Regions from separate parts of the Mesorhizobium sp. B2-3-5 genome, predicted to be linked through region 2. Evidence: predicted binding sites of a transcription regulator. Region 2 holds the regulator's gene; the other holds the start of a gene.

Region 1 (14,576 bases), on a different contig from region 2:
TCGACTATGAGGAGCCTGGCCTGGTGCGGCTCGCCGACGGCAGGTTGGTCTGCTTCATGCGCACGCATGTCAATCCGACGAGCGATGCCAAGAACATGGTCATGATCGTCTCGGAGGATGACGGCTTCAGCTGGACGCCGCCGAAGTGGACCAACATCTGGGGCTATCCGCCGGAACTGATCGCGCTTCAGGACGGCCGCTACTTGATGGTCTACGGCTATCGCCGGCCTCCTTACGGCGTGCGCGCCATCATCTCCGACGACGGCGTCACCTGGGATGTGAAGAACGAATTCGTCATCCGCGAAGGCGGCGTGCCCGGCCAGACGGTGACCGAAACGCCGGGATCGAGCCGCATGTCGCCGGCATCGGGCAAGATCGAAGGCGGCGGCGTCGACTGGAACCACCCAGGCATCTATCAGCACATCGGCTATCCAAGCGTCGTCCAGGCGACGGATGGAACCATCGTCTGCTCCTACCATGAATGGAGCGATGATCCCAAACCGCTGCAATATGTCCGCTGCACACGCTTCCGGATCTGAGTCCAGGCGATGAAACCCGGCGCAGTACAGTCAAGACGGTCGATGGATCACCAAACGATCCATCGCGATCCGCATGCCTATAGCGCGCATCCGCATCTCGCGGTTGGCGCCAACGATAACTGGCTGCTGGTCTTCACGCAGTCTCGTCGCCACGCCGGGGTGCTGCACCCGCCGCAGGATCCGCTGTACCGCAACATGCTGATGCGTTCGGCGGACGAAGGCAGAAGCTGGTCGGCGCCTTCCGTCGTGCCCGGTTTCGGCTGGCAAGGCGTGGAATGCGCCGGGCTGACCCCATTGCGGTCCGGCGTGGTGTTGTTGAACCAGTGGCGGTTCGACTGGCACACGCTGGCTTACGCGGAGGCAAACCTCGCCCGCGACAGCTACAAGCGGCCCGAGGACCTGGTCGGGGCGAACGCCATGGCCGCCGAACTCGCTGATTGGACGCCCGAAAAAGCGACCATCGCCGAGCGCTATCCCTGGGCACGCGGCGGCGGCGAAACCTGGATGCATCGTTCGCACGACGGCGGCAAGACCTTCACCGCGTCGACACGCATCGACACGGCGCCGTTCAGTGGCGGATACGGCATGCGTGGCGGCGTCGAGCTCGCCGGCGACATCGTGCTGCCGCTTTGCGATGTGCCGAACTATGCCGCGGTTTTCACCGTGCGGTCGAGCGATGGCGGCGAAAGCTGGTCAAAGCCGCGACTTGTCGCGGCGGGCGAAGGCCATGAGTTCGAGGAACCGGCGCCGCTGTTGCTGCGCGGCGGCCGCATCGTCATGCTGCTGCGCGACAATCTCACCCGCGTCCTGCATGTCGTCTCATCCACCGACGCGGGACATTCCTGGAGCGCACCGTCGCCGACGGGAATCCACGACTATCCGGCCGACATGGTTGAACTCGCCGATGGCCGCATCGCCTGCGTCGCCGGCCGGCGCCGTGAGCCGTTCGGCATCACGCTCTACATGTCCAATGACCAGGGAAACAGCTGGAATCCGGCGCGCTCCCATGCGATGCGCTCGGGTCTGCCCAACCGGGATCTCGGCTATCCGTCGCTCGCACTGCGCGAAGATGGCAGTCTGTTCATCGTCTACTACGCACAGGATAGCGAAGGCGTGACGGGCATCCATGCCAGCGTCCTCGTGCCCGATGCTGAGGGCTGGCGCCAGGAAGGACCATCCCATGGCCAAGGTTGAACTTTCGGGCGTCAGCAAGAAGTACGGCGAAAAGGCGGTCATCCATGGTGTCGATCTCACCGTGGAGCATGGCGAATTCCTGGTCTTCATCGGACCGTCGGGCTGCGGAAAATCAACGCTGCTGCGCATGATCTGCGGGCTTGAACCGATCAGCGGCGGATCGGTTGTGATTGGCGGCAAGCCGATGCGCGGCGTGCCGCCGGCAAAGCGCGGCGTGGCGATGGTGTTCCAGAGCTATGCGCTCTACCCGCACAAGACGGTCGCCGAGAATATGGCGTTCTCGCTGCTGATGCAGGGCATGCCGAAGGCCGAGCGCGACCGGCGCGTCGCGGTCGTTGCCGAAACGCTTCAACTTGGACCGCTGCTTGGCCGGCTTCCCAAGGAGCTTTCGGGAGGGCAGCGGCAGCGCGTGGCGATAGGCCGGGCGATCGTGCGTGAACCGGAGGTCTTCCTGTTCGACGAACCGCTGTCGAACCTTGACGCCGAGTTGCGCGTGCAGATGAGGCTCGAGCTTGCCAAGCTGCATCGAAGCCTGGGCGCCACGATGATCTATGTCACGCACGATCAGACCGAGGCCATGACGCTTGCCGACCGGATTGTCGTGCTCCGGGACGGCGTGATCGAGCAGTTTGGAACCCCGACAGAGATCTACGACGCGCCCTGCAACCGCTTCGTGGCCGGCTTCATGGGTTCGCCCAAGATGAGCTTCCTCGAGGCCTTCATCGAGCGCGTGGAAGGCACACGGCTGATGCTTCAGATCGCCGGGACGACCGGCGGCGGCGTGGAACTCGAGTTAGAGCGCCCCACAGCGCTGACGGGCGGCGTGGTGGTCGGCTTGCGGCCGGAACATTTCAATGCGCGCCGAGCAGCCGGCCCCCGGTTGTTGGCCGATGTCGAGTTCGTCGAACGGCTTGGCGGGGAGAGTTTCCTGCATGCGCCCGCGCATCCGGCTGGCGCATTGGTCATGCGCCAGAGCGACGAGAACGACAGAAGCTCCGGCGCGGGCAAATACGAGATCGGCGTGAACTGGCGCAAGGCGCATCTGTTCGCGCGGGACGGAGGAGCAATTCCGCTTAAACGAGAGCCTTAGATCCAGCTGCTGTCAATCCAGAAGCCTGGAGAGGCCGCGGTCAACGCGAAACGAGCAGTGGCGAGCAGCGCGACCTACGGCCTGCACAAGGGAGATGACTTTGGACTTCGAAAAATTGAAATCACGCCTCGCGGGTTGCTACGTGACGATACCCACGGCATTCGAGGACAGCACCGGCTTTCCGGTTAGTCATCAGGCGATCAGGGCCTATGTGCGCTTCCTGATCGAAAATGGCCTTAACACTGAATATGCCACGCTGCTGGCTGGCGGGGCGGCGGGCGACTTTTCGACGATGTCGTTCGAGGAGCGGATCGGCGTCGGCGAAACCGTTGTCGACGAAGCACGGGGGCGTGTTCCCTTGGCCTTCGGCGGGCAATCGACCAGCACGCTGGAACTGGTGCGGCTGGCCCAGGCGGCGCAGTCGATGGAGTTTGATTTCCTGCAGGTCTCGTGCCCGTTCTACTTCACCCACACGGAAGCCGATTTCGAGGAGTTCGTCATGGCTGCGTCAAAGGCGGCGCCCCGCATCGGCATCATTGTCTACAATACGTTCTGGACATCGACGAGCCTGTCATTCGGCATGATCGACCGCCTTGCCAAGATCGACAATGTCGTCGGGCTGAAATGGGCGACGCCGCGAACGGACGCCATGGAGTTCGAGGACGTCACGTCCAATTTCTCCAAGCGCTTCACCATCATCGACAACAATCTGTTCTTTCCCTACTCGGCGATGCCGTCTCTGGGCGCGCAAGCCTTCGAGGTGCATCTGTGCAACTACTGGCCGGAATGGGGAATAAAGCTGATCGACGAGGTCAAGGCGCAGAACTACACCGAGATCGCGCGCATGATGGTGGAGGAGGCCATGCCGTTCTATAAGCTATGGGTCGAGATCGAGAAAGGCTACACGAGCGGTGACGGCTATCTCGACAAATTGTGCATGGAATTGATCGGACTGCCGTCGAGCCGCTGCCGCCCGCCGACGCGTGACATTCGCCAGAACTATCGTGCCAGGACACTTGACATGATGCGGGCCGCGGGCGTGCCACGCCTCGTGGCCAATTAGAAAAACATAGGGAACATAACAAGAAGCGACAAACCAAAAGGAGCGACTGCTATGACCAATTTGAAGAATTTGATGCTCGGAGCCGTGGCAACCACGATGTTGCTCGTCAGCGCCGCCAAAGCCGACGACGATGTGAAGTTACGCCTCAACTGGATGTATTACGGCTCCCATGCCGGCTTCGCCCTCGGCAAGGTGAAGGGTTTCTACAAGGATGCCGGAATCAATCTCGATATCCGTTCAGGCAACGGTTCGGGCTCCGCTCATCGCCTGGTCGCAAACGGCGACAGCGATTTTTCCTATGGCTCGTGCGGATCGATGGTGAACCTCGCCTCGCAGGGTGCCGCGCTGATCTCGGTCGCGGTGATCGACGCGATGGGATCGGATGCGATATTGGTTCGTCCCGACGCTGCCATCACCACGATATCCGACCTCAAGGGCAAGAAGCTGCTCACCACATCCAATGCCGGCGTCAACACGTTCTTTCCGATCGTCCTTTCCACGGCCGGCCTTGCGCCTTCCGACATCACGCTCACCAATGTGCCTGATGGCGCGCTCGTATCAAGCTATCTGCAAGGTGCCGGCGACGCGGTGGGAATGCTTGGCGGCATCGACGACAAGCCGGCCGAGATCAAGAAGAACGGCGGAGCCGCGCCGGTGGTCTTTCCTTATTCGAGCTATGGAGTGAACCAGATCGGATATTGCATCGTGGCTCGCAAGGAGATGGTCGCCAAAAACCCGGACCTCGTGAAACGGTTCGTGCAGGCGACCATCAAGTCATACAAGGCGGCCGCGGCCAATCCTGATGCGGCGATCGCGGCAATCGGCGACATCGTCGGGGGAACGATGAACGAGGACGAGGGAAAAGCGCAGGCCCGCGCCGTGCTCGATGTGACGCTCAGCCTTCTCTATTCGGCCGCGAACAAGGACAAGACGCTCGGCCTCAACGTGCCCTCCGATTGGGAAAGCATGGTGACCCTCATGAAGAAGTACAATGACCTCGACCCCAAGGTCGCGGCCACGCAGTTCTACACCAACGACTTCGTCAAGTAATCGGCGGACCGGAGTGGCTTGCCGTCACTCCGGTCCTCGCGCCGTGCAGTAACAGATTGGACCGATGAATCCGCTTATCGAACTTGAGGGCGTGCAGAAAGTGTTCGGATCAGGCCCCGGCGCCCTGCACGCGTTCGGACCGGTCGACCTAAAGGTCGAGAAGGGTGAGTTCGTCTCGCTGCTCGGGCCGTCTGGATGCGGCAAATCCACCCTCATGCTCATGATTGCCGGACTGCTCAACCCTACGAGAGGGCGCATCGCCATCGACGGGCGCACCGTCGCCGGGCCGCAGACCGACATCGGCATAATGTTCCAGGACAACACGCTGGTGCCGTGGCGCACCGTGCGAGGAAACATCGAGCTGCAGCTGGAACTGCGAGGCCTGTCGCTGGCCGACCATCGCGCCAGCGTGGACGAATTGCTTGTTTCTGTCCACCTCCAGGATTTCCAACGACGCTACCCGCACGAGCTCTCCGGCGGGATGCAGCAGCGTGCCGCGTTCTGCCAGGCATTGGTGCATCAGCCCGCGACCATGCTGCTCGACGAGCCGCTCGGCAAGCTCGACGCCATGACCCGGGAAGCAATCCGCACCGACCTGCAGGCGCTGTGGATGCAACGCCATCCGACAGTTGTGTTCGTCACCCACTCGATCGAGGAGGCTATCCAGCTCTCGACCCACGTCGCCATCATCACGCCGCGTCCCGGACGCATCGAACGCATGATTTCCGTCGATCTGCCCTTTCCGCGCGATTTCGAGGCCAAGAGCAGCCCGCAATTCATCGGCTACGTCCGGCAGGCACAGGAGATATTTCGCGGCTATGGCGTCCTCTGATCGACACCCGTCACCGGAGCGCGCCGCCCGCTGGATTGCGCGGTCCTGGATGTCCATCGCCTTCTTCGCGGCATTCTTCCTGGTCTGGCAATACGCAACGGTCTGGTTCGAAATCCCCCGCTACATCCTCACGCCCCCCTCGGTCATCGTCATGAAGGGTTGGGCGGATATCGACAGGCTGCTCTACTACACCTGGATCACCGGCGTGGAGGTGCTGCTAGGCTACGGGGTGGCGGTCATTCTGGCGCTACCGCTCGGCCTCGCCATCGCATTCTCATCTGTCCTGCGCCGCACGATCTATCCGTTTTTCGTCTGCGTCGAAATGGTGCCCAAGATCGCGTTCGCTCCGCTCTTCATCTCGTGGCTGGGTTTTGGCCTGCTGCCAAAAGTCATCATCGTCTTTCTGGTCTGTTTCTTTCCCATCGTACTCAACGCCATTCTCGCGTTCAGCTCGCTTAGCGAGGAGCTGTCGCGCTTCAGCGTCTCGACCGGCGCGGGCGTATGGCGCACCTTCGTCAAGGTCCGGCTGCCGGCCGCGCTGCCGCAATGCTTCGTCGGCTTCAAATACGCCGCGATCAACGCGACGGTCGGCGCCGCCATCGCGGAGTTCATCGGCTCGGACCAGGGGCTCGGCTTCTACATCCAGATCGTCACCGGCAACATGCGTCCAGACCTTGCCTTCGCGGGCATCTTTTTCCTGACAGTCCTGGGCCTCGCTCTATTCGGCGTGGTGACGCTCGCCGAACGCCTTCTCATTCCCTGGCACATCTCGGTGCGGCGCCAGTCACACTGAACTCTCAACGCATCCGACGGAGACAAGACGTGACCCTGAGCAAAGACAGCGCCCATGCGATCGCTTCGAAGCTGGCCCCGAACGGTCTCGCCTTCACCGATGGCAAGTTCACCGCGGCGGCCGATGGTGCGACATTCGATACCATCAACTCGGCCACCGGCCAGGTCATTGCAGCTGTGGCGCACTGCGGCGGCACCGATGTTGATCGCGCCGTCAGGGCTGCCCGCAGATCCTTCGACGACGGTGCCTGGTCGCGGGCGGCTCCCGAGTTTCGAAAGGAAGCGCTGTTGCGGCTCGCCGACCTCGTACGCGCCCATGCTGACGAACTCGTCGTCCTCGAAAGCATCGACAGCGGCAAAACCGTCACCGACTGTGCCAACGAGATCGGGCGCGAGGTTCCGAACTTCTTCCAGTGGTATGGCGAACTCGCCGACAAGTCATTCGGCAAGGTCGCACCCACGGGTGAGAATGCACTGGCGCTTATCGTTAAGGAGCCTGCCGGCGTCGTCGGCCTGGTCCTGCCATGGAATTTCCCACTGCTGATGGCGGCCTGGAAGATGGCGCCCGCGCTCGCCGCCGGCTGCTCCGTCCTGGTGAAGCCCGCCGAGCAGACGCCATTATCCGTCCTGCGCCTTGCCGAACTGGCACAGCAAGCCGGCATCCCGGATGGTGTGATCAACGTCTTGCCCGGCCTCGGCGAAACCACGGGTCAGGCGATCGGCCGTCACCCCGATATCGACATCGTCTCGTTTACCGGGTCGACCGAGGTTGGCGGCTATTTCCTGCGCTATGCCGGCGAAAGCAATCTGAAGATGATTGGCCTGGAGATGGGCGGCAAAAGCCCGTTCATCGTACTCGATGATGCCGATCTCACTGACGACCTGATCGAGCATGCCGCTATGTCAGCGTTCTGGAATGGCGGACAGAACTGTTCCGCGAACATGCGGCAGCTCATCGACCGCAGCTTGGCCGAGGAGTTCGCGCACCGCGTCACAGTCCGCGCCAAGGCATTCCGTGTCGGCGATCCACTCGATCCCGCCACCAACATCGGCGCCATGGTCACCGCCGAACACCAGACGCGTGTGATGGGCTACATTGAGCGCGGATCGGCCGAAGGCGCCCGCTTGCTGACCGGCGGCGGCAAGACAGGGCCAGGCTGCTTCATCGAGCCCGCTGTGTTTGCCGACATGACGCCCACGATGAGCATTGCCCGCGAGGAGATCTTTGGCCCTGTCCTGGGCATCCTACCCGTGGCCGGAATGGAGATGGCGCTACGGATCGCGCGCGACACCGACTACGGCTTGCACGCGACTGTGTTCACCAAGGACATCGACCGCGCCATCCATATGGCGCGGCGGTTGCCTTGCGGGACGGTCTCGGTCAACGGCTTTTCTGAAGGCGACGTCAAGACACCCTTCGGCGGCTACAAGCGTTCCGGTTCGCTGGCGCGCGACAATGGCACCGAGGCCATGGACCAGTATCTGCAGACAAAGACGATCTGGATCAGCACCAAGATTCCAGCGGCATCCCGATGATGGAGATCGGCGTCTGCGGTGTATTTTCGGACGATCAGGTGGCGAGGCTGAGGCAAGGCGCCGGTGATCTACCCGTCAGGCTGGTGGCGGCGCATGAGCCATGCGATTGCGCCATCGTGTTTGGCAATCCGGACCCGGAAATGGTCGTGGCCAATGCGAACCTGCGCTGGATGCAGCTGGAATCCGTTGGCTTCGGCGAATATGCCGGGCTCGACCGCGCGCGCAGCCATGGTGATATTGTGGTCACGAACCTTGCCGGCTTCTTCGCCGATCCGGTCGCCGAATCCGCGCTTGCAGGCGTGCTCGCACTCTACCGAGGAATTGACCGGCTTGTCGGGCTCCAGGCGCAGAAGCGTTGGGTCGGCGATCCGATCCGGACCGGGCTCAGGGTCCTGCGTGGAGCACGCGTCGTCCTGTTCGGCTACGGCGCGATCAACCAGCGGCTGGCGGACCTGCTGGGACCCTTTGGGTGCGCTATCACGCCGATCACGCGCGCCGGCGGGCTGGAAGCGCTCGACAGCGCTCTTGCCGACGCTGATCTTGTCGTCTGCACGGCGCCTTCCACCCCTGCCACCGCGGGGCTGTTCGGTGTCGCCCGTCTTGCAACGATGCGCCAGGGCACGGTCTTCTGCAATTTCGGGCGAGGGTCGATCCTGGATGAGGATGCACTTGCCGACGCGTTGGAGACAGGCCGGCTGGGAGGCGCGGTGATCGATGTCACTCGCGATGAGCCTTTGCCCGCGCAACACAGATTCTGGACCTGCCCGAACATCATCCTCACGCAGCATTCCGGCGGTGGCACCATGGACGAGCTTGACCGCAAGATCGATGTCTTCCTGGCGAACCTCGCGCGGTTTCGTGCCGGTGCGCCGCTCGAAGGCATCGTCAATTTCTCAAGAGGATACTGATGGTCAAAATCACCAATATTCGCTGCGTCCTGCTGTCGTCGCCCTACGCCGACGCCGACGATCCGGAAATAAAGGAATGCTTTCCCAACGGCCCCAAGCGCACCATCGGCATGGTCGAGGTCACGCTGGACAACGGCGTGACCGGGCTTGGCGAAGGTTATCTCGCAGTCTTCGCGCCATTGGTGTTCCAATCGATCGTCGACCTGTGCCGTCCGCAGGTGTTGGGGCGCGATGGCTTCGACATTGACCGTCGGGTCAAGGACCTTCGCAGTCTGTGCGACTACTGGTCTCTTCAAGGGGCGGCCCGCCACGTCATAGCGGCGTTCGAGATCGCGTTGCAGGATGCCAAGGCCAAGAGCCTGGGCATTCCGGTCTACACACTGCTGGGCGGCGCGCGGGCCTCGTCCATTCAGATCTACGGCTCGGGCGGTTGTTGCGACGCCAAGAGCCAATTCCTTCGCGAGATGGACATGCTGAATTCGCTCGGCATCGAGATCTACAAGATCCGCTCGGTCAAGCGTGACATCCTGCGCACTGCCTGGGTGCTTGAGGAGGCCGGACGGCGCGGCATCAAAGTGGGTGTCGACATGTGCCAGAACCTTGCCGATCCGCCGCAGGCGGTCGAGGACGTAGTCGCCTTCGTCACGGCCGTTCACGCCATCACCGACCAGCGCATGGTGTTCGTCGAGGAGGCGCTCGGCCCCGATCAACCCGACGCCTTTCGCGAATTGCGCGGGCGAATTGACGTTCCGGTCTGCGGCGGCGAGATCGTCACCACGCCGAAGGAGATGATCGAGCGGATCAACGCCGACGTCTATGATTTCGTCCAGCCCGACGCATCCGTCATGGGTGGAATTTCGGCGGTAATGGAGGTGTTTGAGGCAGCCAAGGCCAAGGGCACCGGCGTTGTGGTGCACGCCTGGGGCGGGGCGGCTGCGATCATGGCGAGCTACCACGCGGCCTTCGCAGCCGGCGGTACCCTGGTCGAATACCCGATGCTCGACTTTCCGCTAGGCGCCGAGATGATCGGCGACCAGGGCCGTATAGAGAACGGAAGGCTGATCCGCCCAACCGCGCCAGGGCTCGGCCTAACGCTCACCCCGGAGATGGAAGCGCGTTATCCGTTTGACGAGACCGCCGTCTATTCCTGTGTACTGACCGACTGGGGCCCTCCCCCGGACAGCTACTGGCAGGACTGACGGTAAATTCGGTCGCGGATGTTGGTCGAAACCGACGTTTTGCGGCAACGCGATAAGCCGCGATCAGCGCTGCCCCGATCTGAGTTACGGAACTGCGGTAGCCAATCCGCGGATAAGAGCTCGATCAACCGTCGTCTCTTGGCCTATTCGTCCCGGTGCTGCCCATCAACGGCAACAGACCTGTGGCAATGACATGGGACGAACAAGTCTGCGCATCACTTTCGATCACGGTGATAAGAGGGTCACAACACTAGAAGATCATCGCGCGCAGTGATCCATGCCGCCGCTGCATGGCGAACCCTGGGGTCGGCCCGGTGACGGCGCTCTCCTTCATGACGGCGATCGACAAGACTTCCCTTCCCGCGGCTTGCCTGTCGTCGCGGCCTGCTTCGGGCTTACTTTGCATCGTGGCCAGTGGGGCGCTTGACATGCACGGGCGATTGGTCGCGGAGGACCGCTAAATCGTGAGACCCACTATCGAGCAAACTCTCTTCTATTTTCGGCGACGTTCAGCGAAAGCGCGAACGTCGCCAATCAAGACAGCCTGCCCTCCGCAAAGGCAGGGCACAAGTTCGAACCTTGTGGGTGCCACGTCTCATGCGATGGCCCTGCCTTCAGCGCGTAGTTACCGCAAGGGAAGAAATTCATAGTGCAGCGCACAAAAGCATTGCTATCGGTTCGAGCGGGTTTCATAAATTGAGGAGGCGTTTTGGGGCTGCCCACGGAAGGATGGAACCATGTCCACGGCTGAAAAGACCCCTGATACTATCGAAGGCGCCGCGTTGCCGACCTTTGACCCGTCCAAGGCTGCGGCTGAGTTCCGCGCTGCAGCTGAAAGAGGCGTCGAACAGTCAAAAGAAGTTCTTGCCAGGTTCAAGGCGGGCTCTGAAGACGCCCAGAACGCTCTCGAGTCGAGCTTCGAAACGGCCAAAGCCGTTGGCGGCGATGTGTCGCTGAAGACAATTGCCGTTCTGCGCGCCAATACTGAAGCCGCCTTCTCGCACTTTGAAGCCCTGGTTGCCGTTAAGTCGCCGTCCGAATTCATTGACCTGCAAATCGCCTTTGTCCGCAAGCAGCTTGAAACGGCCGTCGAGCAGGCCAAGGAACTCCAAGCCGTCACGACCAAAGCCGTCGAGGACGTATCCAAGCCGGTCAAGTCCGCCTTCGAGAAGGCTTTGAAGGGGCTTAAGGCGGCCTGACTGCCTCACGCGATGGGAGACGAAGACCGGCTCTTCGCGCCGGCCGGTCTTCGTCCATTTTCCCCCGAAGCGTGGCGAAGCAAAGGAACTCTGTCGCCTAAACAGTGAGCTTTATCAGTTGCCGTGGTAACCCGATCGACCCTCCCAGGATCGAGAGGAAGGAAGTGGACAGCAAGGACGCGACCGTGTTGCCGACCTGACGGTGGCTTTCACCCGGCTGGGGCAGGCTCGTTTCCATCCCAACGAGCCCGCCGAGTCCAAGCGTCAGGCCGTCTATAACGCCATCAAGGCTCTTGAGGCGGCAAGAACCCGACCTCACACTGACGGTCCGGCATAATCGCGTCACGCCGTCACAGGAACGTCCTCAGGCGGCCTGCTTCTCGGCTTCGATCTTGTTTGTCGTGCCCTTGGGCATCGCCTTGGCGGCTGCGATCTCGATGAGGATCCGATCGAAGTCGATGCTCGACCGGAACAGGGACCGAAGTCAAACGGGGTTCTCATAGCTATATCCTCCCTTGAGCAACATAGATACGAGGAACGCCAAGGAAGCGGCGCCCCTTGACCTTGCCGGTCTCTCAAGCACCGGCCTGGGGATTCCGAGCCTGGACGCCTAGGCCCGGCGGAAGCCATCGTCAAGGTCGTGAAAAGCCGCCATCCTCGCCTGCCTGCAGCAGGCACGCGATGATGATTTGCGGGCGCCCTTGGCGCGCCGCCGGGGTGATCTTCAATTGATCGCGATGATCCCGTCGACGGCCCGCCATTCGGATGGCCCGATAAGCCCATGGTGGGCGACGCGCACAGAGTGCAAGCCACCCTCCAGCTCGCGTTCCCAAAAGCCCAGGAAGTCCCTCAGCGCGGGGAAATCCGGGGCGACATCGTAGTCCTGCCAGACGTAAAGCTGCAGCAGGTTCGGATGGTCGGGCAGATAGTAGTGGATTTCGGCAGTGGTCAAGCCGTAGCCATTCATCTGCAAGCGGAATTCCCTGCTGACCGCGCTCGCCATCGCCTTCCGCGCCTCACGCGCTCAGACGGTCGAACAGCTGCCGGTGGTCGTCATCGGCGGGGCTGCGAGGCGGCGGGGCAGCGGTATCCAGCCGACGCAACGCATCCATGATGTCGTCGAAGCAAACCGGCCGCTCGGTGCCCGGTGGTTGGCGCAGCGCTGGCATCGATTCCACGGCGCAAGCGTCGGATGCCCAGGACGAAAGGATCGCCCGCTTTTCCAACAGGTCGAGCGAGCCGTCCTCCAGCACGTCCCACGGGTGCTGAAAATGGCTGGCCGGCGACAGCAGCCGGTCGAGCGAAAGATCTGATATTTCGCGAGTCAGGGAAGGAATAATCGGCGAAAGCGTCTGTCGGTTCATTTCTGTCCTCCGTATCCAAAAACTCCTTGTTTGGCTTGTCTCAGCGGTCCCGGCGGTGCCGGGCGCCGATTAATCTTGTTCAGCTCAATAGCGAATTCAAGCCTCTCATTTGGTTCGCACGATCGAATTTACCGCATGTTTTCAGCAGGCTAGCACTCGACGGTCGAGAGTGCTAAAAATTTTGCGGCGCCCCTTGAAAGTAGAAGAAGGCAAAATTAACTCGACATGCGCGCGATGCCGAAAGGGTCGCGCGAGGCCCGCTCCGGTCCTGCCGGTCCGGAGCGGAGGAGCTTCTCGCAATCTGTTTGTCCTGAAGGAGAACGATATGACGTTCCGTCCACTGCACGACCGTATCCTGGTCCGCCGCATCGAGGCCGAGGAGAAGACGGCCGGCGGCATCATCATCCCCGACACTGCCAAGGAAAAGCCGCAGGAAGGCGAAGTCATCGCTGTCGGTCCGGGCGCCCGCGACGAGAGCGGCAAGCTCGTGCCCCTCGACGTCAACGTCGGCGACCGTATCCTGTTCGGCAAGTGGTCCGGCACCGAGATCAAGCTCAACGGTGAAGACCTCATCATCATGAAGGAAAGCGACGTGATGGGCGTGATCGAGCAGACCGCGCAAGTAAAGAAGGCCGCCTGAGGGCTTCTCGGAATCCAACCAGTCAATGAAAGCTGCCTAGAGTGAAGGAGTGATCCAATGGCTGCCAAAGAAGTCAAATTCCATTCCGACGCCCGTGAGCGCATGCTGCGCGGTGTCAACATCCTCGCCGACGCGGTGAAGGTCACGCTCGGCCCCAAGGGCCGCAACGTCGTCATCGACAAATCGTTCGGCGCCCCGCGCATCACCAAGGACGGCGTCACCGTCGCCAAGGAAATCGAACTTGAGGACAAGTTCGAGAACATGGGCGCCCAGATGGTCCGCGAAGTCGCTTCGAAGACCAGCGACATCGCCGGCGACGGCACCACGACGGCCACCGTGCTTGCCCAGGCGATCGTGCGCGAAGGCGCGAAGGCTGTCGCCTCGGGCATGAACCCGATGGATCTGAAGCGCGGCATCGACAAGGCGGTCGATGCGGTGGTCGAGGAACTCAAGAGGAACGCCCGCAAGGTCACCAAGAACGACGAGATCGCCCAGGTCGGCACCATCTCGGCCAATGGGGATGCGGAGATCGGCCGCTTCCTTGCCGAGGCGATGCAGAAGGTCGGCAACGAAGGCGTGATCACCGTCGAGGAGGCCAAGACCGCCGAGACCGAGCTTGAAGTCGTCGAAGGCATGCAGTTCGATCGCGGATATCTCTCGCCCTATTTCATCACCAATCAGGACAAGATGCGTGTCGAGCTCGACGAGCCATATGTCCTGGTTCACGAGAAGAAGCTGTCAAACCTCCAGGCTCTGCTGCCCGTACTCGAAGCCGTGGTCCAGTCAGGTAAACCTCTGCTGATCATCGCCGAGGATGTCGAGGGCGAGGCGCTGGCGACGCTCGTCGTGAACAAGCTGCGCGGCGGGCTGAAAGTGGCGGCCGTCAAGGCCCCCGGTTTCGGCGACCGCCGCAAGGCCATGCTGGAGGACATTGCGATCCTCACCGGTGGCACCGCGATATCGGAAGACCTCGGCATCAAGCTTGAGAATGTAACGCTGCAGATGCTGGGAGGCGCCAAGAAGGTTGTGATCGAGAAAGAGAGCACGACCATCGTTGACGGCGTCGGCCGCAAGGAAGAAATCCAGGGCCGCGTTACCCAGATCAAGACGCAGATCGAGGAAACGACGTCGGACTATGACCGCGAAAAGCTGCAGGAGCGCTTAGCCAAG
Region 2 (14,576 bases):
AGGGTCTTCAGCGCGCGTGGCGATTTCAGGAACCAGCGCGCCTTGGCGGCGAGCGCCAGGTAAGGCACCAGCACGGCGAACAGGACGACGACCGTCAGCGCCGCGAGGATACCATAATCGGCAAGCGTGATCGTCTTCAGGTCGACGATGGTCGGCGTGATGGCGAGGTAGAAGATCATCGTCTTCGGATTGCCGAGCGTCACGGTAAGGCCGGCGGCGAAGCTCGACAGCAATCCGGCCTTGCCGTTTTTCGCTTCGACGGTTTCGGGTGTGATGCCGGCGGTCCAGAAGCGCCAGCCGAGGAAAGCCAGATAGGCGATGCCGGCCCATTTGATCGCCAGGAACACCATGCCGAAGGTTTGCGCGACGAAGGCGAGGCCCAGCACCACGGCGGTCAGATAGGTGAGATCGCCAACCATCAGGCCGAAGGACATGGCGAGCGACGAGCGAAAGCCGGAGCCCAGCGCACGCGCGACGAGCGCCGTGATCCCGGGGCCGGGAATGGCGGCGGCGATGCCGAGAGCGGCGCTGTAGGCGAGAAAGCCGGTGAGGGTCATGACATGTGTCTCAAATCAGCATGTCTTGTCGCATGGTATGGACCGCAGTTGAATTTCCTGGAGCTGGAATCCATTGCACCAGACATCGCGGTCTTCGCCTTATGAAGCCCGCTCATCCGGCCGCTTCGCGGCCACCTTCTCCCCGAGGGGGAGAAGAGCCGGGCCTCAAGGTTGGTGACCTCCTCTCCCCACGGGGAGAGGTCGGATTGTCCCGAATTGCTCTTCGCAATTCGGCTGGCAATCCGGGTGAGTGGGACTGCTCTGCTCAAGCAAGACTCCTCAGGAACGGCTCAGGAACGGCCGGCCCCGTAGGTCACGCGCCAGATCGTGCCGTTGCCGTCCTCGGTCACGATCAGCGCGCCGTCGCTCGCCACCGCCACGCCCACCGGCCGGCCCCAGACCTCACCGTTTGAGATGACGAAGCCGGTCATGAAATCCTCGTACTCGCCGGTCGGCTTGCCGTCCTTGAACTTGAGCCGGACGACCTTGTAGCCGGTCCTGTTGCCGCGGTTCCATGAACCATGGAGGGCCACGAAGGCGTCGCCCCTGTATTCCTTGGGAAACGCCGTGTCGGCAGGCAAATCCTTGCCGTCGTAGAAGGCGATGTTGAGCGGCGCCGAATGCGCCTGCATCAGCACGTCGGGAATATCGGTCTTGCCGGCAAGATCGGGGCGCGCGCCTTTGTGGCGCGGATCTTCGTTGTTGCCGATATAGTACCAAGGCCAGCCATAGAAGGCGCCCTCCCTGACAGCGGTTGCATATTCGAACGGCACATTGTCGCCGAGCGCGTCGCGCTCATTGACGACGCACCAGAGCGCGCCGGTCGCCGGCTGCACCGTCATGCCGGAACAGTTGCGCAGGCCGGTGGCGACGATGCGGCCGTTCTTGCCGTCCGGGTCGAAGGCCCGCACGTCGGCGCGGCCTTCCTCGGCACCCCAGGTGGCGCCGAGCGGCTTCGACTTCACCCACGCTTCGAGGCCCCCATCCGGCTTCCTGCTCATATCCTCGGCGACGTTCGAGCCGGAGCCGACCGAGAGATAAAGCGTCCTGCCGTCAGGCGAAAAGGCGATGTCGCGCGTCCAGTGGTGGTTCGAGGGAATGTTGTCGACGATGGTCTGCGGCTTGCCGGAGGCCTTCAGCGCGCCCTTGCGGTAGGCAAAGCGCACGATGCTGTCGCTGTTGGCGACATAGACCCATTGCGGGTCGTCGCCCGGCGGATAGAAAGCAATCCCATAGGGCTGGTTGAGATTGCCGGCAAAGATGCCTTTCTCGGCGGGTTTCGCGCTGCCCTGGGTCAGGCGGTAGACACGAAGCTGGTTGGCTTCGCTGTCGGCGACGAACAGGTCGCCATTCGGCGCGATGCGCACGACGCGCGGATTGTCGATGCCGGACGCAATCAGCTCGGCCGAGAATCCGGGCGGCAGCCGTGGCTTTGTATCGGCCGGCATGTCGGCAAGGCCGGCGCTGTTCGAGGCCGATTTGGTGGCATACGGTTTCGGCAGGTCTTCCGGCCTGATCAGCCGGCGCACCCCGGGTTCGTCGGCGCGCCAGTCGCCGAAGGCGGCCGCGCCTCTTAGGACGGGTTGGTCGGCGGCCAGGACCGAACTGGCAATCACAAGGCCAACCGGGATGGCGGCCATTGAAGCAAATCGGATCATGGGATCCTCCGCAACGTGTCGGCAATCGGTTGCCACGGCCAGCGGCAACGGCTGACCATCGCGATTGTTCCACGCCACACGCCGAGTTGAAGCGGCGCCGGAGCGGCGGTCAGGCCTCCGTGGCGTCGAGGTCGCTGTCGAGGCGCCTTTCCAGTTCGACGAGATCGGCCGGCAGCGGCAGGCCCATGGCGCGCATCTCGCGCAGTTTTTCGCGCAGCTGCTCCTGCACTTCATGCGCGTCTTCCGGCTGGTTGACCATCTCCTCCAGCAGCAGGCTGATCTGGGCCTTGAACGATTCGAGCGCCATTGTTTTTCTCCTTGCGGCCTGTTCGTTCGGTATCGCACTCGAAAGTGCGTCGACATCCCGGTCAGGTCGGGCCGAAATACCTTACCGCAGCATGCGGGAAATTAACTGCGCGGTATAGTCGACCATCGGCACGATGCGGGCATAATTCAGCCGGGTCGGGCCGATGACGCCGAGCGCGCCGACCACGCGGGCATCCTTGTCCCGGTAGGGCGCGACCACCAGCGATGAGCCCGACAGCGAAAACAGCTTGTTCTCCGAGCCGATGAAGATGCGTACGCCCGATCCCTGCTCGGCAAGGTCGAGCAGCTGGATCAACCCGTCCTGCGTCTCCATATCCTCGAAAAGATGCCGCAGCAGTTCGATGTCGGCCTGCGCGGTGACGTTTTCGAGCAGATTGGCGCGGCCGCGCACGATAAGCCGCGCCGGCAGACCGCTTTCCGCGCCCGCCCATACCGCCAGGCCCTTCTCGACGAGGTCCTGCGACAGCGTGTCGAGAGCTGCCTTGGTCTCTTCCTTGATGCGTGCGATCTCGGTGCGCGCCTCGGCCAGCGTGCGCCCGCGAATATGCGCGTTGAGGAAATTCGAGGCTTCGTGCAGTTGCGAGACGGTGATGCCTGCCGGCAGCTCGACGACACGGTTCTCGACGTCGCCATTCTGCGACACCAGCACGGCAAGCGCCTTGGTCGGCTCCAGCTGGATGAACTCGATGTGCTTCAGCGCCACCTCGTTCTTGGCGGCCAGCACCAGGCCGGCGCCGCGCGACATGCCCGACAGCATCTGGCTGGCCTCGGTCAGCATCTGCTCCAGCGTCGCGCCCGAGCCCGATGCCCGCACCTGTGCCTCGATGGTGCGGCGCTCCTCGTCGGAGAGGTCGCCAAGCTCCATGAAGGCGTCGACGAAGAAGCGCAGGCCGGCTTGCGTCGGCAAGCGGCCGGCCGAGATGTGCGGCGCGTAGATCAGCCCGAGATGTTCGAGGTCGCTCATCACATTGCGGATGGTGGCCGGCGACAGCGAGGAGGGCAGGATGCGCGACAGGCTGCGCGAGCCCACGGGCTCGCCATCCCTGAGATAGGAATCGACGATGCGCCGGAAGATGTCGCGTGAGCGCATATCGAGCGATTGAAGCGCAAGCGGCTGCGAACCGGGATCGATTGCCTTGGTCATTTCGGCCGAAAACCTCCTTGTCGAGGATATAGACTTCGGCGCGCCGCGCAACCCGGTGTCTGTGTCGGATCACCCAGTCCGTTTTCCTTTGCGCGCTGCCCCCCATGCGTCTAAAAGCCGGCCACGATTTCAAAAAACTGACAGAAAGCAGGCCGAATGCGCCCCTCCAAACGCCAATTCAACGAAATGCGCGCCATCTCCTTCGAGCGCGGCGTCTCCAAGCACGCCGAAGGCTCGTGCCTGGTGAAGTTCGGCGACACCCATGTTCTGTGCACGGCAAGCCTCGAGGAGAAGGTGCCCGGCTGGATGCGCAATTCGGGCAAGGGCTGGGTGACGGCCGAATATGGCATGCTGCCGCGCTCCACCGGCGAGCGCATGCGCCGCGAAGCCTCCGCCGGCAAGCAAGGCGGCCGCACGCTGGAGATCCAGCGCCTGATCGGCCGTTCATTGCGCGCCGTGGTCGATTTGCAGGCGCTGGGCGAACAGCAGATCACCGTCGACTGCGACGTCATCCAGGCCGATGGCGGCACCCGCACCGCGTCGATCACCGGCGGCTGGGTGGCGCTGTACGACTGCCTGCGCTGGATGGAAGCCCGGCAGATGGCCAGTGTCTCGAAGGTGCTGAAGGACCATGTCGCGGCGATTTCCTGCGGCATCCATGACGGCCAGCCGGTCATAGATCTCGACTATCTCGAGGATTCCTCGGCCGGCACCGACGCCAATTTCGTCATGACCGGCAAGGGCGGCATCGTCGAGATCCAGGGCACCGCCGAGGGCGAGCCTTTCTCCGAGGACCAGTTCGCCGCCCTGATGGGCTTGGCCAAGAAAGGTATTTCGCGGCTGGTGAGTTTGCAGCAGATGGCGGTGGCGTAAGATTTTTGGACGATTAAGGTTGGCGATCCTTCCCACCCCCCTCTGTCCTGCCGGACATCTCCCCCGCAAGGGGGGAGATTGGCAGTTTCGCTGGCCGTGCCTACCCGTCAACGTTGAAAATTGGCGGAAGCAGTCAATACCGCTGATCTCCTCCCTTGAGGGGGGTGAGGAGTGGTCCGCGCAGCGGACGGGAAGCCAATTGCTTGGCTTTCCGAACAACAAACGCCCGGAGCGACAGCGTAGGGCCGGGTCCGGCAGGCCAGAGGGGGGCGCCTCGTGACACCCTCCGCGATCTTGGAATCGGCCCTCTACGTCACCGACCTGGCCGCCGCCGAAGCCTTCTACACCGATATCCTCGGCCTTGACCTGCTCGGCAAGGTCGACGGCCGCCACCTCTTCTTCCGCTGCGGACCGGGCGTGCTGCTCATCTTCAACGCCGAGGCGACCAGGATCCCGCCGTCGCCCGATGCCAAGCTGAAAGTGCCGCCGCACGGCACGCTCGGCGAAGGTCATCTCTGCTTCGCGGCAACCGCCGACGAGATCATCCGCTGGAGAGCGCATCTCGAGGCGAAAAACATTGCCATCGAAAGCGAATTCGAATGGCCGCAAGGTGGCCGTTCGATCTATATACGCGACCCCTCGGGCAATTCGATCGAGTTCGCCGAGCCAAGAATCTGGGGCCTTTGATGCATTCGCCAACTGTTCATACGCTTGACGGCAAGAAGATCGTCGTTGCCAGCCACAATGCCGGCAAGCTGCGCGAATTCGCCGATCTGATGGAGCCGTTCGGCTTCGAAGCGAAGTCGGCCAAGGACTATGGCCTGGCCGAGCCTGACGAAACCGGCACCACCTTCGAGGAGAACGCCTACATCAAGGCGCTGGCCGCCGCAAAGGCGACTGGCCTGCCGGCGCTGTCGGACGATTCTGGCCTCTGCGTCGACGCGCTCGACGGGGCGCCGGGCGTCTACACCGCAAACTGGGCCGAAACCCCTGAGGGATCACGCGATTTCGGCATGGCCATGCAGCGCACGGAAGTGGCGTTGCAGGAAGTCGGCGCGGCCGAGGCGGCACAGCGCACGGGCCGCTTCGTCGCCGTCATTTGTCTGGCCTTTCCTGATGGCGAGGCGGAATATTATCGCGGCGAGGTCGAAGGCACGCTGGTCTGGCCGCCGCGGGGCGAGCTCGGCTTCGGCTACGATCCGGTGTTCCTGCCCAATGGCTTCGAGAAAACCTTTGGCGAGATGAGCGCCGAGGAAAAACACGGCTGGAAGCCTGGCCAGGCGACCGCTTTGTCACACCGCGCCCGGGCTTTCCAGAAATTCGCCCGCGCCAGGCTTGGCGCGCAATGATCGGAACCGGCATGAGCATGCCGCTCGACCGGACGCCCGGTTTCGGCGTCTATGTCCACTGGCCGTTCTGCGCGGCCAAATGCCCGTATTGCGACTTCAACAGCCATGTCCGTCACCAGCCGGTGGATCAGGAGCGCTTCGCCGCCGCCTTCGAGGCGGAGCTGGCAACGATGCGTCAGCGCACCGGCCCGCGCGAGGTGACCAGCGTTTTCCTCGGCGGCGGCACGCCGTCGCTGATGAAGCCCGAGACGGTGGGCAGGGTTCTGGATGCCGTGGCGAAGAACTGGACGGCGCCGGAAGGCATCGAGGTGACGCTGGAGGCCAATCCGTCCTCGGTCGAGGCCGAGCGTTTCCGTGGCTACCGCACCGCCGGCGTCAATCGCGTCTCGCTCGGCGTGCAGGCGCTGAACGACAGGGATTTGCGTTTCCTTGGCCGGCTGCACAATGTCGAGGAAGCGCTGCATGCGATCGGCCTGGCCAGAGAAATCTTTCCGCGCCTGTCCTTCGACCTGATCTATGCCCGGCCCGGACAGACGCCGGAGGCCTGGGCATCCGAGCTCGAACAGGCGATCGGCCATGCCGCCGACCATCTGTCGCTCTACCAGCTGACCATCGAGGAAGGCACGCCCTTCCATGCGCTGCATGCGGCGAAGAAATTCATCATTCCCGACAACGACCATGCCGCCGATCTCTACGCGTTGACGCAGGAGATCACCACGGCGCATGGCTTGCCGGCCTACGAGATTTCCAACCACGCCCGGCCGGGCGCCGAGAGCCGGCATAATCTGACCTACTGGCGCTACGGCGAATATGTCGGCGTCGGCCCCGGCGCGCATGGCCGCTTCATCGAGAATGGCCACCGGGTGGTGACCATCGCCGAAAGGATGCCGGAAACCTGGGCCAATCTGGTCGAGGCCAAGGGCCATGGCGTCACCGGAGGCGAGATCCTGACGCGCTCGGAAGAGGCCGACGAATTCCTGCTGATGGGGCTGAGGCTCGCCGAAGGCATCGACCTGTCGCGCTACGAGGCGTTCTCCGGGCGCGGCCTGTCGAGCGCGCGGCTGTCGGTGCTGCAGGGCGAGGGGCTGGTGGCGCCGATCGGCAATTCCCGGCTGCGCGCCACGCCGGCCGGCATGATCGTGCTGGATGCCGTGGTGGCCGATCTGGCGCGGTAGGACATGATCCCGAAAAGTGGGAACCGGTTTTCGGACAAGATCAGAGAATGTCCCGGTGAAGAACGTCCTCTTCGTCTGCAGCCAAAATCGCCTGCGCAGCCCGACCGCCGAGCAGGTGTTTTCCAAGCGCGGGGATATCGAGGTTGAATCGGCGGGCACCAATCACGATGCCGATACGCCGCTGACGCATGAACTCGTCGCATGGGCCGATATCATCTTCGTCATGGAAAAGGCGCACCGCGCCAAGTTGCAGAAGAAATTCAAGTCCAGCCTGAAGAAGGCCAGGGTCATCTGCCTCGACATCCCGGACAATTATGAATTCATGGATCCGGAGCTGGTGCGGATTCTGGAGGGCAAGGTGCCGCGGTATCTCGGCTGAAGAAATGGGGCGGCCGATCATAGGTGTCTTCGTCATCCTCGGGCTTGACCCGAGGATCCATGCCGCGACCCTTGTCGAGGGATGCGACGGGCCAGATTTCTGCACCGTTGCAACGCATTGATGTCATGGCATGGATCCTAGGGTCTGCGCCGCGTCGCTGCGCTCCTTGCTTCGCCCTAGGACGACGAAGTTAGGCGGTCTTCGCGCTCACCGCAAAGCTTATTCAGGCGTCGTGCTTGTGGCGGTGTTTGGCGCGCTCTTTTTCGGCGTGCGACTCCCCAGCGCGAACCGGCTTGGCGTCGGCCTTGTCGCGGCGGGCGCGGTGCTGGTCGCCTATCGGATGCGGGGGCACGCCCTCTCTGGCGCTTTTCGTTTCAAGACGGGTGATGAAAATATCGAAGCGATTGGGCATCGTTCGGTCAGTGCTCCGTCGTGCTGTCTGGTTTGTCGTTGGAAAGCCTGGCGTCTGTCGGCAAGGCCCTGGCGGCCCGCTTGCTCAGGCTGGCTTCGTCTTCGGCAGGCAGGCGCTTGTCCCTGGTCGGGGAGGCGCTGTTGCGGCCGGCATAGTAGGGCGCGAAAACGTCCTGTATCATCAGCCAATCCATCCTGTCCTCCCCTAGGGAATCAGGGGCTAAATCCGCCAAATCCGGTTTCGTTCCCTACTGTGGCGAAGGAATGGCGGCTACCTTACATCGACGTGAGTTTTGCAAGCCCGCGCCAGCCATGCCAAGTATGATTTTGGCAGGCCAAACAGGGCTGAACGGAGACGGCATCATTGACTGGCGAGACGGGCAAGCGCAGCTATGTGGTCGGGCAGACCGAGATCGCGGCCCGTCCGCTCGAGCCGGCGCTCTATCTGGTGGCGACGCCGATCGGCAACCTTGCCGACATCACCCTGCGCGCGCTGGAGACGCTGGCCGCCGCCGACATCGTCGCCTGCGAGGACACGCGGGTGTCGCGCGTGCTGCTCGACCGTTACGGCATTCGCAGGCGCACCACCGCCTATCACGAGCACAATGCCGGCGATGCCGGGCCGAAGCTGATCGCAGCCCTTGAGAGCGGCCAGAGCGTCGCGCTGATTTCCGACGCCGGCACGCCGCTCGTTTCCGACCCCGGCTACAGACTGGTCGGCGAGGCGCTCGACCATGGCATCCGCGTCGTGCCGATCCCCGGTCCGTCGGCGGGGCTTGCAGCACTCACGGCATCCGGCCTGCCGTCGGACGCCTTCCTGTTCGCCGGATTCTTGCCGGTGAAATCAGGGCAGCGGTTGGCGCGGCTGGAAGCGCTGCGAGCCGTGCCGGCGACGTTGATCTTCTTCGAATCGCCGCGCCGGCTGGCCGAGTCGCTCGGCGCCATGACCGAAGCGCTTGGCGGCGAACGCAAAGCCGCGATCGGCCGGGAATTGACCAAGACTTTCGAGGAAATGCGCATTGGCACGCTCGGGGCGCTGGCCGATCACTACGCGGCGGCCGACACGCCGAAGGGCGAGATCGTCGTCTGCGTCGGCCCCGCCGAGGCTAGGGCCGACGAGCCTGAGGACATCGACCGCCTGCTGCTCTCGCTCGCCGCCGAAATGCCGGCCTCAAAGGCCGCGGCGGAAGCCGCGAAGATGACCGGCGGCCAGAAACAGATGCTCTACCGGCGGCTGCTGGAGCTTAGGGATGCCCATGCCGATGGCTGAGCGCCCGAGCGCCAGCCGCCAGAAAGCCTATCGGCGCGGCCATCGCGGCGAATGGCTGGCGGCCGCCGCCCTGCTGCTGAAGGGCTACAGGATCCTCGCGCGCCGCCATCGCACCCGCTTCGGCGAGATCGACCTGATCGCGCGGCGCGGCGACCTGGTGCTGTTCGTAGAGGTCAAGGCCCGCCGCACGCTGATGGAAGCCATGGAGGCGATCGGCCATGAATCGGAGCGCCGCATCGAGGCGGCCGCCGACATCTGGCTCTCGCGCCAGTCCGACTACGGCAGGCTGTCGATGCGCTTCGACATGGTCGCGGTGCTGCCTTGGCGCTGGCCGGTGCATGTCGAGAACGCGTTTTATGGGAGAAACTGAGGGCCATCCAGGAAAAGTGCGTAGCGGTTTTCCGTCCGGGATTGCGTCAAAACAAACAGTTAGAGGGAGCCACCTACGAGCGTTGCTCGCCCTTCGCTGGCTCAGGGCGTTCGTCGCTCAGGAAGCCAAGCAATTGGCTTCCTGTCCGCTTCGCGGATCGCTCCTCACCCCCAGATCATCAACGCCAGCAGCCCGACGATGCCCACCACCAGCCGCCACCAGCCGAACAGCGAATAGCCGTTGCGCGAGACGTAATCGAGCAGGAAACGGACCACGAACAGCGCCGTGACGAAGGCGGCGACGAAGCCGATGGCGATGATAGGCAGGTCGGCTGACGACAGCACGTTGCGGTTCTTGAACAGGTCGAAGGCGAAGGCACCGACCATGGTCGGAATGGCGAGGAAGAAAGAAAACTCCGCCGCCGCCCGCTTGTCGACGCCCAGGAGCAGCGCGCCGACGATGGTCGAACCCGAGCGCGAGGTGCCCGGGATCAGCGACAGGCACTGGAACAGACCGATCTGCAGGTAAAGCCGGGTCGGGAAGCGTTCGACGTCGCGATAGACGGGCTTCAGGTTCATACGATCGACGGCCAAAAGGATGACGCCGCCGATGATCAGCATGATGCAGATCAGCCTCGGCGATTCGAACAGCACCGTCTTGATGAAGTCATGCGCCAGCGCGCCGATGATCGCCGCCGGCAGGAAGGCGATGAGGATGCCGATGACGAAATGCCGCGTCAGCCGGTCGTGCGGCAGGTCGAGCAGCATTTGCCACAGCCGCCGGAAATAGACGCTGAGGATGGCCAGGATGGCACCGAGCTGGATCAGGATCTCGAAGGCCTTGCCGGTGGAATTGAAACCGAGGAAATGCCCCGCGAGCAGGATATGGCCGGTCGAGGACACCGGAATGAATTCGGTCAACCCTTCCAGCAGGCCGAGCAGCAGGGCTTCGACGATGGTCTGGCTTTCCATTTCTACCTCGGCATTGGGGAAGACGGCGAGAGAACAGGGCTTGCTTGTCATGGCGCCGAAGTCCCCCTATAGGTCGCAGCACCGTGACGGCCCGAATTGCGGGCCGCCAAGACTTACCGGCGCAGCCGGCGATTCGCCAGTGCGCCCTATCATCGCGGAACCATGCTGACGCTTTTCCACCATCCCATGTTCGCCACCTGCCGCTTCGTTCGACTTGCCTTCGGCGAGTATGGCGAGGAATTGGCGCTGATCGAGGAAAAGCCATGGACGCGGCGCAAGGAGTTTCTGGCGCTGAACCCGGCCGGAACCTTGCCGATCCTGCTGGCCGAAGGCGACGTGCCGATCGTCGGCGCGACGGTGATCTCGGAATATCTCGATGAGACGCGCGGCGTCCTTAAGCGCGACAAGCGGCTGTTCGCCGAGGACCCGATGCAGCGCGCCGAAATCCGCCGGCTGATCGACTGGTACCTGAACAAGGCCGAAAGCGAGATCACCCGGCATCTGGTGCGCGAGCGCGTGCTGAAGCCGATCATGCCGGAAACGGCGGGCGGCGGGTCACCGGATTCGGGCGCGATCCGTGCGGCGCGCGCCAACATCCGCCAGCACATGAAATACACCAACTGGCTGGCCGGCACCCGCCACTGGCTGGCCGGCGGCCGGGTCACCTATGCCGATCTCGCGGCGGCCGCGACGCTTTCGGTGCTCGACTATCTCGGCGAGATCGACTGGCGCGAACACGCCGCGGCGCGCGAATGGTATACGCGCGTGAAGTCGCGGCCCTCCTTCCGGCCGCTCCTGACCGATCGCGTGCGCGGCCTGTCACCGGTGTCGCATTATGCGGACCTCGATTTCTGACGCGTCGAAACTGCGCGCGCTGATCGACGCGGAGGCGCGGCGCGCAGGCTTCGATGCGCTTGCCGTCACCACTCCCGATGCGATCCCGCTGGCCCCGGCCCGGCTGGCCGAATTCGTCGCGGACGGCTTTCACGGCTCGATGGACTGGATCTCCGACACGCTCCAACGCCGCAGCGAGCCTTCGACGCTTTGGCCCGAAGTGCGCTCGATCATCGTGCTGGCGATGAATTACGGCCCGGATCATGATCCGCGCGACGTGCTGGCCAAGCGCGACCGCGGCGCCATCTCTGTCTATGCCAGGAACCGCGACTATCACGAGGTCATGAAAGGACGGCTGAAGGAAATCGCCGCCAAGATCGCGGCGCGCGCCGGCGGCGACGTGAAGGTCTTCGTCGACACCGCACCGGTCATGGAAAAGCCGCTGGCGGAAGCCGCCGGGCTCGGCTGGCAGGGCAAGCACACCAATCTGGTCAGCCGCGAACACGGCTCCTGGCTGTTCCTCGGCACAATCTTCACCACGGCCGAACTCGCGCCGGACCGGGCTGAAACGGACCATTGCGGCTCCTGCCGCGCCTGCCTCGACGCCTGCCCGACCGACGCCTTCCCGGCGCCCTACCGGCTCGATGCGCGGCGCTGCATCTCCTACCTCACCATCGAGAACAAGGGGCCGATCCCGCACGAATTCCGCGAGGCGATCGGCAACCGCATCTATGGCTGCGACGACTGCCTCGCCGCTTGCCCGTGGAACAAGTTCGCCCGCGCGGCTTCGGAGGCCAAGCTCGCCGCCCGCGACGATCTGCGCGAGCCGCCGCTCGCCGAACTGCTCGAACTGGACGATGCGGCGTTCCGCGCCTTCTTCTCCGGTTCTCCGGTAAAGCGCATCGGCCGCGACCGGTTCGTCCGCAACGTGCTGATCGCCGCCGGCAATTCCGGCGATGCCGCCCTTGCCGACATCGTTCGGGCTCTCTTGGGCGATCCTTCGCCCCTGGTGCGGGGCGCGGCAATATGGGCGCTGGCGCGGCTTGTGTCCGAGGCCGAATATTCCGAGCGGGCCGCGACCGGCCTGAAGACGGAAAGCGATGGCGCCGTGCGCGACGAATGGCGTCTGGCGCGGCCGGACAGGACGCAGGCATGAGCGAACAGCGGATATTCATCTTCGGCGCCGGCTATTCGGGCAAGGCTTTTGCCCGCGCCGGCACGCCAGGGTTGCGCCCTACGAATACCCCCACCCCTAACCCCTCCCCACAAGGGGGAGGGGGATTTCTGTCGGTGCCGACCTCAGACTCGCCTGACCTTATGGAAAATGTCGCGCGGCAGCATTCCCTCCCCCTTGTGGGGAGGGTTAGGGTGGGGGTCCCACTTCGTAAGAATCTTGTTTCCGATGACCCAAGCGCCGACACCGGGACAGCCACGATTATCGGCACGACGCGCTCGGCCGATAAATTCGAAGCGCTGCGGCAGGCCGGCATCGTCCCGCTGTTGTTCGATGGCGTCTTGACCGCTGAAATCGCAGAGGCGCTGGAGAGAACCACGCATCTGGTGATTTCGATCGCGCCCGATGCGGCCGGCGATCCAGTACTGGTCGCCGCCCGCGCGGCAATCGCCCGAATGCCCGCGCTGCAATGGATCGGCTATCTCTCCACGGTCGGCGTTTATGGCGATCATGGCGGGGCCTGGGTCGATGAAACGGCCGCCTGCCGCCCGGTCTCGAAGCGCTCGGTGATGCGGGCGGCCGCCGAGCAGGACTGGCTGCAACTGGGCAAGGAGATCAGTCGGCCCGTTGCGATCCTGCGGCTGTCCGGCATTTATGGTCCGGGCCGCAACGCGCTGGTCAATCTGGAAAACGGCACCGCTAGGCGGCTGGTCAAGCCGGACCAGGTGTTCAACCGCATCCATTGCGACGACATTGCCGGCGCGCTGTGGCAGCTGATCGAAGCCGGCAAAGGGGGCATCTTCAACGTCACCGACGACCTGCCGGCGTCGCCGCAGGATGTCGTCGCCTATGCCGCTTCGCTGATGGGTATCGAGCCGCCGCCCGAGATTCCCTTCGAGACCGCCCAACTTTCGCCCATGGCGCGGTCCTTCTATGGCGAGAACAAGCGCGTCGCCAATGCGGCGATCAAGGCGGCGGGCTATCGCTTTCGTTTTCCCGATTACCGCACCGCCTTCGACCATATGTGGGCAAGCGGCGACTGGCGCGACGGCGAGCCGCGCAGCCTGATGAAGGGCTAGGGCAATTCCAGGAAAAGTGTGAAAACGGTTTTCCGTCCGGAATTGCGCCAAGAGGTAGAGCGATCGAAACCCCGGGCGCGGCGTGCTATGATTCGGGCTTGGGATTGTGGTGGGATCCGGTTTCATGAAGACAGCGACGCGGTCGTCCCTGGGCAAAAAATCACTGCTGGCGGCTGCGTTTGGCTTGTTTGTCCTGACGGCCCTCGCCGTGAAACCGGCCTTCGCCGAGGAGCGCGCGAAAGACCTGTTCGGCGCCGAGAAACTGCCCACAGTGACCGCCCCGCAATCCTTCGGCTTCTATTCCAAGGGCTGCTTTGCCGGCGGCGTCGCGCTGCCCATGGACGGCATGCACTGGGAGGTGATGCGGCCGTCGCGCAACCGCCGCTGGGGCCATCCGGCGATGATCGCGCTGATCGAGAAATTGTCGCGCGACGCGGCGTCCGACGGCTGGCCGGGCCTGTTGATCGGCGACATTTCGCAGCCGCGCGGCGGCCCGATGCTGAGCGGCCATGCCTCGCACCAGATCGGCCTTGACGCCGACATCTGGCTGACGCCGATGCCGGACCGCAAGCTCACCACCAGCGAGCGCGAGAATATCAGCGCCACCTTGATGGTCGATGAAAAGACCCATCTGGTGAACGACGCGCTGTGGAAGCCGATGCATACGCGGCTTTTGAAGCGCGCCGCGAGCTACCCGGAGGTCGAGCGCATCCTGGTCAATCCGGGCATCAAGAAAAAGCTCTGCGACACCGTCACCGGCGACCGCTCCTGGCTGCGCAAGATCAGGCCGTTCTGGGGCCACGACTACCACTTCCACGTCCGCATCGGCTGCCAACCGGGCTCGCCCGCTTGCAAGGGGCAGGAAGCGGCCCCGGCCGACGACGGCTGCGGCAAGCCATTGGCCTGGTGGTTCACGCAGGAGCCATGGCGGCCCAACAAGAATCCGGACGCGCCGAAAGCCCGCGACCTGATGACGATGGCGAACCTGCCCAAGCAATGCCAATT

What was found. The regulator HrcA, encoded in region 2, represses chaperone genes, less so after heat shock. The targets are predictions, from matches to a motif close to GTTAGCACTCNCNNNNNGNGAGTGCTAAC.
Region 1: the regulator HrcA is predicted to act here: its motif matches at 12,915-12,943, upstream of groES (co-chaperone GroES).

The regions. Positions count from the first base shown of each region.
Region 1 covers NZ_VFVX01000027.1:25,460-40,035, reverse strand. The annotation lists gene FJ958_RS24180 (sialidase family protein) at 1-539, shown strand, start outside; gene FJ958_RS24175 (sialidase family protein) at 582-1,733, shown strand; gene FJ958_RS24170 (ABC transporter ATP-binding protein) at 1,720-2,823, shown strand; gene FJ958_RS24165 (dihydrodipicolinate synthase family protein) at 2,966-3,886, shown strand; gene FJ958_RS24160 (ABC transporter substrate-binding protein) at 3,938-4,936, shown strand; gene FJ958_RS24155 (ABC transporter ATP-binding protein) at 5,001-5,768, shown strand; gene FJ958_RS24150 (ABC transporter permease) at 5,818-6,561, shown strand; gene FJ958_RS24145 (aldehyde dehydrogenase) at 6,591-8,096, shown strand; gene FJ958_RS24140 (D-2-hydroxyacid dehydrogenase) at 8,093-9,004, shown strand; gene FJ958_RS24135 (mandelate racemase/muconate lactonizing enzyme family protein) at 9,004-10,203, shown strand; partial or broken gene FJ958_RS32185 (IS110 family transposase) at 10,461-10,603, shown strand; gene FJ958_RS24130 (phasin) at 10,941-11,402, shown strand; gene FJ958_RS24125 (usg protein) at 12,127-12,405, opposite strand; gene FJ958_RS24120 (hypothetical protein) at 12,419-12,766, opposite strand; gene groES (co-chaperone GroES) at 13,092-13,406, shown strand; gene groL (chaperonin GroEL) at 13,464-14,576, shown strand, end outside.
Region 2 covers NZ_VFVX01000003.1:311,215-325,790, forward strand. The annotation lists gene FJ958_RS06200 (LysE family translocator) at 1-557, opposite strand, end outside; gene FJ958_RS06205 (sorbosone dehydrogenase family protein) at 848-2,197, opposite strand; gene FJ958_RS06210 (hypothetical protein) at 2,325-2,522, opposite strand; gene hrcA (heat-inducible transcriptional repressor HrcA) at 2,604-3,686, opposite strand; gene rph (ribonuclease PH) at 3,843-4,559, shown strand; gene FJ958_RS06230 (VOC family protein) at 4,836-5,246, shown strand; gene rdgB (RdgB/HAM1 family non-canonical purine NTP pyrophosphatase) at 5,246-5,908, shown strand; gene hemW (radical SAM family heme chaperone HemW) at 5,920-7,083, shown strand; gene FJ958_RS06245 (low molecular weight protein tyrosine phosphatase family protein) at 7,139-7,462, shown strand; partial or broken gene FJ958_RS31925 (transporter) at 7,692-7,802, shown strand; gene FJ958_RS06255 (hypothetical protein) at 7,882-8,055, opposite strand; gene rsmI (16S rRNA (cytidine(1402)-2'-O)-methyltransferase) at 8,238-9,143, shown strand; gene FJ958_RS06265 (YraN family protein) at 9,136-9,513, shown strand; gene FJ958_RS06270 (undecaprenyl-diphosphate phosphatase) at 9,678-10,484, opposite strand; gene FJ958_RS06275 (glutathione S-transferase family protein) at 10,647-11,339, shown strand; gene queG (tRNA epoxyqueuosine(34) reductase QueG) at 11,320-12,474, shown strand; gene FJ958_RS06285 (SDR family oxidoreductase) at 12,687-13,571, shown strand; gene mepA (penicillin-insensitive murein endopeptidase) at 13,696-14,576, shown strand, end outside.